Regions from separate parts of the Lysinibacillus sp. NPDC096382 genome, predicted to be linked through region 2. Evidence: a T-box and tRNA genes for the amino acid it is inferred to sense, from the RefSeq annotation. Region 2 holds a T-box; the other holds one or more tRNA genes.
What was found. A T-box is a leader RNA that pairs with one kind of tRNA and senses whether it is charged. The one in region 2 lies ahead of argS (arginine--tRNA ligase), so its partner is inferred to be a tRNA-Arg.
Positions count from the first base shown of each region.

Region 1: it encodes a tRNA-Arg, which carries the amino acid that the T-box ahead of argS (arginine--tRNA ligase) is inferred to sense. The anticodon was not compared.

Region 1 covers NZ_JBIWFC010000008.1:158,136-164,395, forward strand. Annotated here, with positions in the region: gene ACIQZA_RS13530 (AAA family ATPase) at 1-1,387, opposite strand, end outside; gene ACIQZA_RS13535 (hypothetical protein) at 1,624-2,136, shown strand; gene ACIQZA_RS13540 (hypothetical protein) at 2,210-2,554, shown strand; gene ACIQZA_RS13545 (HU family DNA-binding protein) at 2,657-3,040, shown strand; tRNA gene ACIQZA_RS13550 (tRNA-Arg) at 3,496-3,572, shown strand; gene ACIQZA_RS13555 (hypothetical protein) at 3,671-3,925, shown strand; gene ACIQZA_RS13560 (hypothetical protein) at 4,601-4,855, shown strand; gene ACIQZA_RS13565 (YonK family protein) at 4,855-5,109, shown strand; gene ACIQZA_RS13570 (metallophosphoesterase) at 5,113-6,260, shown strand, end outside.
Region 2 covers NZ_JBIWFC010000002.1:321,713-327,972, reverse strand. Annotated here, with positions in the region: gene ACIQZA_RS05350 (sigma-70 family RNA polymerase sigma factor) at 1-371, opposite strand, end outside; gene ACIQZA_RS05345 (hypothetical protein) at 568-1,596, shown strand; T-box leader at 1,678-1,898, shown strand; gene argS (arginine--tRNA ligase) at 1,933-3,612, shown strand; gene ACIQZA_RS05335 (MFS transporter) at 3,773-4,945, shown strand; gene ACIQZA_RS05330 (alpha/beta fold hydrolase) at 5,017-5,517, opposite strand; gene ACIQZA_RS05325 (alpha/beta fold hydrolase) at 5,501-6,004, opposite strand; gene ACIQZA_RS05320 (MarR family winged helix-turn-helix transcriptional regulator) at 6,008-6,260, opposite strand, start outside.

The DNA.
Region 1 (6,260 bases), on a different contig from region 2:
TATCCCCTACTAAAATTACCTTAGTACCATCTTGAATTTTAGATAACATTTGGCTAAACAGTCCTGCATCTACCATTGAACTTTCATCAATGATTATTACATCATAGAATGATTTACCATCACCGATTTCTTCATCATCTGACTTCTTAACACCAATTCCAAACGTGCGGTGAATTGTTGCAGAGTCAATATCTTTCGATAAAAGAACCTGTGAAGCTTTACCACTCAATGCACATGCTTTATAAGTAAGGCCTAAAGAGTTTAATACCTCGACAATCCCTTTGACTACAGTGGTCTTACCTGTACCACCTTTACCATTTATAATAAACACACCGTGCAGAACACTCTCACGAATAGCATTTTTTTGCTCGTCAGTATATTTTACATTTAGCGCCGCCTCAGCGTCTTTGATTGCTTCATCAACATCAAAGCCAATTGGTGCTTCATATCTAGTAGCAAGTCTCAGTAAATTTCGTAATGTGTTGCGCTCATTGTTGTACATAAGAATAGAAGAAATTCTCTTATCCTCCTGTTGCCAATAGAAGTTTTTCTCACCATCCTCTGACTTCATATAGTTGCGAATATATGTGCCATTAACATCTAGTTCTTTGATAGCTTGTTCTAGGAACTCCCGCTCATTGACCCACGAATGCCCTTGATTTGCAATTTCATTAAAGTAGTATTCTGAGTAAGCCTTAATGCGTTTTGAACCAAACTTATCTTCCCCACGCATGAGAGCTACGTTGTCAATTCTTTTGAAGCTTAAACCTGAAACGATACATAGATAATATAAAGATTCTTTTGCTTTGAATAGTGCAATTGTAGAATTTCCAAACTTCTCAACAATCTTATTCAACATTCTCCCTGATGGGTTCAAGTCAGCAAGTTTCGCCATTAAAGCTCCTAAGTCTTTGTTTCGCTTGATTTCTCTCTTAATCTTTAGAGCTGTAGCTTCCCCGAAACCCTTTATTGTAGTTATATCAATTATATTATCTTTAATATCATCTACAATCATATTGTTAGGAAAGGCTTCAAGAATCAGCTTTGATTGATACTCTGATAGAACAGCTTGTAGGAAGCGCTGTTGTGCTTCTACTGTGTCAAGTGCTTCTATATGAATACGAATAATCTCATAGAACTCACCATACTTAGCGTCTGTCTGCAAATCTGATACTTCAATGTCATATTCTTGCCCCACATTCATAGCCAATGGAATGTTACCTCTAATAACAAAGTTGTTATAGCGATTCAGCTCAGGTTCGAAGTCACCCTCTATCTTAGTTGGTGCAACGCTCACAATGCCCCACATGCTTTCTTCCTTATAGTACAGCACCTTTGCAACCTTGACTTTTAGGCGGTTAGTATTTTGGTGTAAAATGTTTGGCAATTTTATCCCTACTTTCTCTTGAATATACTTAAACGGAACCTTTATATGTCGCTCCTTTATTTTATATAATTATATTACTTTTATAAACATATTTATATTAAAAACATATATAATTAAAAAATAATATATTTTTCAAAAAACACATCCAAAAATTACGAAATAATATATAATGACTAAAGTCGAAATCAACTACAAAAGGTTGGTGAAGTTACATTATATAGGAAGGAAGATTTAGCATGACACACATTACTAGTAAGGACTTAATGTTTCAACCCTTCGTCATGAATGACATTGGCGTGGTTGAGCTTTTAATAGAGTTTAGATACAAATATGATGATAACCTTTTCTTAGGCGGCGGTAGCACACTTGACGTTACAGGGGTTAAAGCTGTTAATCAAGAAGTGATAGCGACTTATGCTTCATTGGATAGACTAATCAATCAATGTAACTTCACGGATCAACAGTTACTTCTTATTAAAATGGTTGAAAAAGGCTACACCCATAGAGAAATCGGTGAAGCCATAGGCATTGAGAATCAGAATGTCAAGAAAGCGCTCAAGACCGTTTACAAAGCAGTCGTGAAAGAGAATGAGCGTCAATGGCGTAGAGTGATCTACACAAGCACTCTAGGTTTAAAAACAAAACAATGTAACAAGTGCGGTGAACACCTACCTGCAACAAACGAGTTCTATAGTGACAATAAATCAGCAAAAGACCGGTTACTTTCCATCTGTAAAACATGTCGCTAAAACAGCTTGTACAAAAAAGTATTGCAAATGTCACTTCCCACCGCCTTAAAGAATGAGAGGGTTAATTAATAAAATGAAAATTTTACTACCACACCTAACAGTGAACTTAGATAGTTCGCTAAATTTAGCACAACGCAAGCAAGTCATTGAACACCTTCTTAACGAAGAAATTGAATTTCTAGCTCAGACAATGACATTAGAAGAATATCTATTGTTTACTTGGGAAAAGCAAAACACTAAAGTAATTTTGGATATGTTCGCTTACTACCTCACTAAAGAGGAAAAGAATCTAGAAGTCTTATCTCATAAGAAAGTAAAGGAAATTAGCAAAGGTTCAGAACGCTATAGTAACTTCTCTTGTCTATCAGAAGAAGATAAGGAACAACTAGGAATCACTACTAATAGTAGTGAAGATTAACTTATAAAAAAGTAATATAATAATATATAATTATTTATTTACTGTTCCAAAGGCGGTAAAAATCACATTTTATTTTTCAGAGAAAAAGGAGCTTATAACCAAATGGCTAAATTAGGTCGTACAGATTTTATTACAGGAATCTTAGCTGAGGAACTACAAGCTACACTACCAACGGTGCGTGTATCAAAAGCGTTAGCTAAAGATATCTTAGAAGGTGACACAGATAGCGTAGAAATCCAAATAACAAAAGACTTCGGAACAGCAGTTCTTGATTCAGTAGAAAAAGCATATGTTCGTGCTATCGTTGAAAGTCAAGTTAATATTGGTTTTGGTACTTTAGGTCAGTTCAAGGTTGAAGTAAAACCTGAGCGTACTTACCGTAACCCTCAAGGTGGTTCACCAGTGGTTAAACCAACTCACTTGGCTACAAAGTTTGCTGTTTCTAAAACTTTCAAAGAAGTATTAGAAAAAACAGTTATTAACTAATTCAGTAAATGATCGGTGTGATACTGTGTGAATTTCACCTTTTTTATTCGGATTTTATTAAAAAAACCACTATTTTCAAATTATTTCGATAAAACAGTTTGTTAAAGTAATATAATAATATAATATGATATACAAGGTGAGTCACTTACCTATTTAAGCTACTGCTAATAAACTTATTGAGCGCAAGGTGTTATTCCTACCTCTTTAACATCTTGCGAACATATGAGTAAGATAATAACTAAACTCACAAACAAGACAAACAGATTAATTAGAATTAAGTAAACATCTGAGACCCAATCAAGTACTACAAAAACAACTAAAAGAACTTTCGGTGCTACCTACCCTTCGCAAGATAAAGTGAGAAGTTCTTTTGATTTCATAACTTAAACCTCCTTAGAATCAAAGTTTGAGCGTAGTTCTTCCCTTAACTACGCTCAATGCTGAAAATCAAATATGCGTCATTAGCTCAATGGATTAGAGCAACAGGTTTCTACCCTGTCGGTTGGGAGTTCGAATCTCTCATGGCGCGCCAATAAAATTTTGGGCATTTGACGTGGACTACGCCACTCGATTTTCTTTCGAGTATTTAGAGTTTCGAATACCCTATGCCCTACCAAAAAGGATATAACTATGAATTACTATATTTTAACATATGAAACTAACAACGAACTAGTTAATGAATCTTACTTGTATTCTAAGGAATCTGACGATAGTATAGATAACCGTTGGAAGGAAAGAGCATTTGAAATAGCGTTGGATAGATATTTCGATATTTATGATGAAGAAGCAGAGAAGCTTGAGATTTTTGCTTCAAACACAGCAATATCGAAAGATGATTACACAATGTATAGAATAGATGGTTTAAAAAAATTAGAGTATTTATAAAAAATTTTATCGTATCATTGCATGTTCGACCACTGCCTAATCAGCCAACAGGATTGAATCCTTATTTCACCTGTCTAATAAGCAAGCCTCTGTTCAACGCTCACCCCACTATGCGCTCGATTAGATAGTGACATTACATCTGCTTTTTATTCAAAAAACAACAGTTCGATTCTGTTCCTGAGCTTAATCTTATGTAGCTACCAATTGCGTAAAAGAATAGACAGCAATTCTATTATTCGCAGGTTAAAATCTTGTAGGTTGCTCTATGGGAGTTGGACAGAATGTCAACTGTTGCAAAAGCAGAGTAGATTCGAATCGTATCACCCCTCATATTACATCTTATATTCAAGAAACAAAGCAAAGTTAATAAAATTTTTCGTTTACTCTCCTTTCGCTTTGTTTCCTGAATATAGGGTGTGATTCAGACACAGTAACCTTAAAACAATCTAAAGAATCATTATTATTCTTTAGGGTGAATGTGTCTACTACACAACTGAATATTAAGACAATCAATTCACTATTAGAAAGGCGTAACTATTCTGATAGTGTTTTTTGTTGTAATTGGGGCTTAATTTAGTGATAAAACGTTAGATTCCTAACCCAAAATCATTGGTTCAATCCCACTAGCCCCTACAATAAAATATTGAATTTACTAGAGCAAAGGAGAAATAAGAAATGTTACACATTAGAAAAATTAAGACTATGTATGGTCTTAGATATGCAGTAGTTGACTTATTCACACACTACGCAGTAAAGCTTGATAAATTTGGCAAGTCTGTGAAGAAAAACGGAAAAGTTGAATACGATAAAATGCAAACTTATCACGCTGTAGATTACAGTGGTGGCGTTGCTATCTTCCCTGTTACACCAAATGGTTTATTACAAGCGAAAGCTGTTCAAAAGTCAGTTAAAGCAGGTGCTAAGAAATAATGGCAAAGCGCACTAACTCAATAAAACTAAAAGGTAAACTTGATATTGATTGGACTTTAGGAGAGTTAATCGTAACTGAATCTGTTAAAGATGGCGATTTCAAGTATAGCCTAAATAAATTACTTGAAGAATTTAACGGTAAAAACATCACTCTTTCTATCAAAGAAGAAGATTCAATTGCAACTATTAGCAAGTTCAATGTATCTTCTGAAACAGATGGAGAACAAGAAGAAGACTTATTTAAGGAAGATTAATAGATGAATACTAAACAACTTCCTAATGAAATCGTTGAAGAATACAAGTATCGAATCTGTGAGAACAAAAAGCTTCTTGGTCTTACATGGGAAGGTATTAGTGACCTTCTTAACAAAGAGCTTAAACTTAATTTCGGTGAATCATATTATCGCAAATGGTATAAAGCTTTCAAACAAGGTAAAGATTACGCTATTAAGCAGAGCGCTAATACCTCTGAAGAACTAGAAGAATTAAACGACAAAATTAAAGAGCTTGAGATTGCTAAAATGCAAGTTCAAGACCAAAAGCGTGAGTACAAACAATTTTTACGCCACGAAGCAAGATTGGATAATTTGCTTAAAAAGCTGATTGACTCTATTAAAGATGAAATCAACTACGCTAGACCACTTAACTACAAGAAAGCAGATGTTAAATATAATGGTGACACATCTCTTACTTTAATGTTATCAGACCTTCACAAAGGAATGGTAACAGATAACCATTGGAACACATTTAATGAAAAAGTGTTCTATGAACGCATTGAACAAACAATTAATGAAATAATAGCTTATCAAGAGTTAACTGGAGCTAGAGAGCTTCATATCATGCAATTAGGTGATTTAATTGAGGGCAATCTACACCGCCTTACTAAGATTGGTGAAACAGAAACAGCAGTTGAGCAAACTAAGTCAGTAGCAGAAGCTTTGGCTAGACTTGTTGCTATTCTAGCAAACTACTTTGAAAAAGTTAAAGTTTACAGTGTCAAAGGTAATCATGACAGAATTTCTTCTCGCAAAGAGGAGGAAATTAAGACTGAAAGTTTTCATGATTTTGTCACATGGTATATGGGAGCTCGTTTAGAAAACTTGCCGAATGTTACTATGATGGACAACAAGTATGACAGCGAAATCATAGTAGCAACAATCTTAGGTAGAACTTACTTCGGTGTTCATGGTCACTTAGATAACTATAGCAAAGTGATTCAAGACCTAACAATGATGATTCAAAAGTTCCCTACTGCTGTTTTCGCAGGTCATATTCACAAGAATTTCGAGAATGAGATTCATGGCGTAGACCTAATAGTAAATGGTGGTTTCGCCGGAACGAACAACTATTCAAAAGACAGTCGCCTACTTTCTAAGGCACATCAAAAACTACTATGGCTTGATAG
Region 2 (6,260 bases):
AGTGCCATCACTAAGTCAAACAACGCCTCGTCCTCACTATTTTTCACAACTTGCTCAAGCAAATCGCTCGTTTCTAATGTTTCCTCTAACACATTCGTTTCGATAACATCGACGTTTTTCTTGCTCTTTATATAGTCCTTTGAATGATTAATAGCAATACGCCATAACCAAGTTTTCAAACTGGCATGCCCCTGATATGTTGAGAGAGCCTTATAGCACTTGATAAAAATCTCTTGCGTCAAATCTTCAGCAAGAGCAGTATCATGTATATATGTATAAACAAGCTGCAGAATCGCTTGGCCATAATTGGACATTAGCTCCTCAATCACCTGATCTCGTGATAAACCGCTTGCTGTTATTGTTTCCTCCATATCGTACCTCCTTACGTGTTCATTCATTAGACGATTGCCAAATAATACTGGTTTTACTTTTATAAAAAAGCGTGTAAATGTGTTGTGAGTACTCGTAAGCTAAATAACCTTTAGGAAGAGTTCTAGCAGGTAAGGATGAGGGGTACATTAAATAGTAGGGCGAAATAGCAAACTTTTAGTAGAAAGGGAGGGGATCTTGAAGAGACTTACATTAATTTTGATAATTACCGTAATGATTTGCATTGTCTTTAGTAAAAAAATATTTTCAATTAATGATCATAATCCCTCAGAATCTAAACTTTATATCAATGTGTTTGATCCTAAAAGTTTGAAGTTTACATTCTATCATTTTGATCAGAGTCAAAATAAAAGTAAAGTACTATTTAGTAAGGAAACGACGGATTTTACTGCTTTCGCTTATTCTGAACGTACTAATATATTGTATTTTGCTGATGTCATATCAGATCATACAATACAATTATTTGAAAATGACCTAAACACGAATCAAATGAAACAATTAACCACTGTATTTCATAACGTTGACTTTATCCAAATAGACAAAGCTCAAAGAATTATCTTTATGAGAGTGCTATTAAGAGATGAACTTAAAAATTTTCATATGGCTACCTATAATCTTGATACGCAGAAAATACAAATATGGGACGAAGACAACAAGGATAGCAGTATTTTAGATTTTAATTATAACCCGAACAATAATCAATTAATTGTGGTTTCTTTCTCCGAGGACGAAGATCAGAAGAAACTTGACGAGGTTAATAAAAATCAAACGAAATTACAACCGACCAAATACAGTTTAGATATTTATGATATTGAAGGACAAAAAAAGAAACATGTAGCCGATGTAGAAAGATTTATAAGTGGCGCATCATTGGCTCCAGATGCAAGCTCTGTTATTATTAGCTATGATGAAGCTGTAGATAGTCCTATTTCGCATGTTGTTGAAATAGATGTCAAAACAAAAAAAGTAAAGCACCTACTAGATAGTAGTAATATTTATTCAAAAATTCGCTCAGTTAAATACGATGAAAAAAAAGAAGGGTTTTATTTCTTATCTAGTTTTATTGATGAAAAAAAGGGTTATAGTATTTTGGAAATACCAAAGGAGAGCGTACTCTCGTACTATGACATCAAGAAAAATAAGGTGCGAAATGTATGGCGGGCTAAAAAAAGTGTTATTGTTAATTATTCAGCAGAACATTTTTAATGTAAACATTTACTTCTTGATATTTCTGAAAAGACTGTTGACAATAATTAGTAGCTCGTGTAGAATATTTTGAAATTACAGTCAAATTCGATGAAAAAGAGAGTAGTTTATGGAGCTACTGGAAAGCGAATTAGGGATGGTGTGAGCCTAATGCAGCAGCCATAAATGAAACGCACTTTGGAGAAGGTTCTCGAATGAGTAGTAGAGAATATCGGGGAGTCACCTCGTTAACAATGGAAAGTGGTCATATTTATATGGCAACTAGAGTGGTACCACGGGATAACTATGCTCTCGTCTCTATATTTAGAGATGGGGGCTTTTTTTATTGAGAGGAGAATGAACATGCATACACAAATTGCGAAAAGAATCGCTGTGGCATTAAATAATGAGTTATCTGTTAATGACATTCAAGATCTACTAGAAAGACCGAAAAATTTGGGCTTAGGAGATGTAGCATTCCCTTGCTTTACACTGGCAAAAAAATTAAGAAAATCTCCAAACAGTATTGCATCCGACATAAAACACAATTTAAGCTGTAATTTAATACAAGAAGTTCAAGTAGTAGGTGGCTATGTCAATATTTTTTACCATCAGCCAACGATTACACATCAAGTACTTTGCCAAATAGTAAAAGAAGAAAATTTATACGGGACTCATCAGGAGTCAAAAGGGAATGTAGTTTTAGACTTTTCTTCCCCAAATATAGCGAAGCCTTTTTCCATGGGCCATTTACGCTCAACAGTGATCGGGAATGCTTTGGCGAATATTGCTGAGAAAAATGGCTATCAAGCAATTCGTATAAATCATATAGGTGACTGGGGCACACAGTTTGGTAAGTTAATCGTTGCCTATCGAAAATGGGGAGATCAAAAAGTAATTGAAGCTGCCCCAATAGAGGAACTGTTAAAAATATATGTAAAGTTCCATAAAGAAGCGGAACAGGATGAAACACTCAATGAACAGGGGCGTGCTGCATTTAAAGCATTAGAAGATGGAGATGGAGAGGCTTTAGCTCTTTGGCAATGGTTTAGAGATGCATCACTCGAAGAATTCAAAACCATTTATCAATTGCTTGGAATAAACTTTGATTCTTTCGCTGGGGAAGCGTTCTACAATGACAAAATGACTGCTGTTGTTAAAGAATTGAAAGAGAAAGATCTACTTGTGCAATCAGATGGTGCGTATGTCGTTGAAATAGACAATATGCCTCCATGCTTAATCACTAAAACAGACGGTGCTACGCTCTATGCTACACGTGATTTAGCAGCTTCTTTTTATCGTAAACAACAATATGATCCTAAAAAAATATTTTATGTTGTAGGGAATGAACAATCTCTTCATTTTAAACAACTATTTAACGTAATTGAGAAGATGGGATACGATTGGGCAAAAGACTTACAGCATGTACCTTTTGGGATGATTCTAAAAGACGGTAAAAAAATGTCGACGCGTAAAGGAAAGATTGTTCTATTAGCAGAAGTACTAACAGAAGCGATAGCTACGGCGAAGCGAAATATCGAGGGAAAAAATCCAAATCTAGTGGATAAAGAGAACATTGCACGTCAGGTTGGTGTAGGAGCGGTTATTTTTAATGATTTAAAAAATGATCGTCTTCATGATATTGACTTTTCGATTGAGCAAATGATGCATTTTGAGGGTGAAACAGGGCCATATATTCAATATACGTATGCACGTATCTCATCTCTTTTGGAAAAAGCAAATGAAACTAGTTACGAAGTATCGTTTGAAGCATTAGGGGAGCAAGCGTGGCCAGTTGTTTTATTACTAGAACAGTTTCCGAATGTAATCGTCAACGCTTTTGAGCAAGCAGATCCATCACAAATTGCTAAATATGCCTTGCAATTAGCGCGTGTATTTAATAAATATTATGCTCAAAATAAAATATTGGTCGATGATAGCCAGAGAACATCACGATTAGCATTTTGTCATTGTGTAGCCATTGTTTTAAAAGAATCGTTAGCATTATTGGGCATTGCAGCGCCAAAAAAAATGTAAGTATCGTAAGCTGCAGCTATGTCTTGATACTACATCAATAATTACCATTAAATTGACCGATACTAGAAAAAATGGTAAAAGGAAATAGTGAGAATTCAAAGGTCTAACAAATTTCGTTGAATTTTTAACCGTATCAATAGAGAGAAGGTTTTTATAACGTATGGAGAAAAAGCAATGGCGTGTTTCCATGGTACTTGTGGTTGTTAGTATTTTCTTCGTTGCACTCAATATGCGCCCAGCAATCACAGGAATAGGACCACTATTTAATATACTTTTGGAATCACTCCATATATCAAATACAAAAATGAGCTTTTTAACTTCTATTCCGGTGTTTTGTATGGGTCTCTTTGCACCATTTGCAGTACCATTACAAAGAAAACTCGGAACAAAAACAGCCATTACGCTTTTAATAATAATCCTAGCATTAGCAAATGGGCTACGCTTTTTAAAAGAAAGTTATGTACTACTTGTAGTCACAAGCTTCGCTACAGGATTTGCCATTGCTCTTATTGGACCCATCTTAAATGCCTATATAAAGAAAAAATTCCCGAATCGTTTTACAACCGTGGTAGGTGTTTATTCATTCGGAATAGGAACAGGGGCAACATTGAGTGCGGCACTAACCATAACATTTTTTAATCATTTTCATGAGAGCTGGACGATGGCGCTTGGCAATTGGGCAATACTTGCTATCATTGCTCTTTGTATATGGTTACTAGCAATACAAAATCAAGAGCGGCCAGAAACAGGTGTATTGACAGAAAATGCAGCACGAAATCCTTGGAAAAATGCACGTGCTTGGACCATTTTAATTTACTTTGGGATACAAACATCTTTGTTCTTTTCAATAATGTCTTGGCTAGCACCGATATTACAGGATAAGGGCTTTTCTCTTGTCGCTGCAAGCTCTATGCTAACATTTATGTCTATTGTACAAATGATTGGAAATATTTCGGTTCCTATACTAATGGAAAAATGGTTCAGTCGAATCGGTTGGCTCTTTTCTTTAGGGGTCTTAGGCGTGATTGGCTTTGTGTTCCTATGGTTAGGCTCAGGGACTTTGTTATGGATTGCTGTATTTATAATAGGTATCGTATTAAGCGGCTTATTTCCAATTGGTTTATTGCTACCACTGGATGAGGCAAGAAATGACGAGGAGGCAAATAGCTGGTCATCTATGGTGTTTTCAGGAGGCTTTATGATAAGCTCCGTTATCCCAATATTGATCGGCTATTGCTATGATGTGACTGGAAACCATACATTTACCTATTTGATTTTTATACTATTAATGATTGGCATAATTGCTACTACATTTATGCTTAAGAAAAAATAATGGGAAGACATGCTTAAATGTACGAGCATGTCTTTTTTCAAAGCTCCATAATCGGCTTTAAGTTCACATTTTTATGATGAACTTTTATAAGATCTAGACGCCTCCGTACAATGTTCATTGTTATATATCTGGAGTAATGTATCTGAGAACAAGTTGGTTTGGTCCATCATAATTCTATGACCGGCATTTGGAATGATAAATAATTTTTTATGGGGAGCATTAATTATAGTAAAGTATTCTTCGGCAATAATGTAGGGAGCCTGCCAGTCATCGTCACCTAAAATGAAATAAATGGGAACTTTATAATCTGAGGAGTCTGCCGCCAGGTCAAAGTCTTCTAAAAATTCAAGGACTTTGCTATTTGCTTTTAGTCCTTTTGAAAATGCGAAAAGATCCGATAACTTAAAAATAGGACTTCTAAACGCTGATATAAATACAGGAAGATCACTTTTCACAGCTAAACCATATAACCCTTGAAGTTTTCGGATTTTCATACATTTCTTTAAAAACTCACGATCAAATTTTATTTTTTCTCCAGGATAAGTTCCTATAGCTTCAAGCTTTTTTATCATTTGCCTTTACTATTTGTTCCTTCATTTTGGCATAAGCAACACGCTCATTTTCAAGAAGGGAGACAACTTGTGCCACGCCAATATAATAAGCAATATCTTCAGGATATAGCTTGATAAATATACTTCCTATAATAGTGCCCCAAGACCTTCCGAGTAAAACAATCTTTTCTTTATTATATTTCTGCTTTAAATATTGAATAATCCCATATAAATCTTCTAGCATGACATCAATTGTAGGGTACTTATCGGGGTTTTTAGTAAGCGTTTTTCCAGCACCACGCTGATCCCAATGAACAATCGTAAACGTTTCTTCTATTTTATATTGAAAAGCATGGGCAAAAAGAGATTCAACACTACCAGGACCACCATGTAAATAAAGCAATACTGGGTTATCATAATTAGTACCTGAATGAAATAAATAATGATTTACACCGTTAACCGAGACAAATTCTTCACTATTAATTAATTTCTCGGATTTACTGTTCATTTCTCATTCTCCCTCTAGATGATTTCTTCGTCTTTCAAACTCCTTTAAAACCTTTAGCTGAACGTCAATTTGATTTTCATCCATTGTCAAGTTACTGCGCTCCTCAAAGCCATCTTGTTCTTCACCATCAAAACTAAATAACTTCTTTAATAAACCCCACATTGTTTCGAGCTCATTAGTAGAAAAATTTTTAAAAAGCTCCGCTAAAAAATATGTTCCTTTTTCTCCCGCCTCTAGCGCAACTTGTTTACCAAAC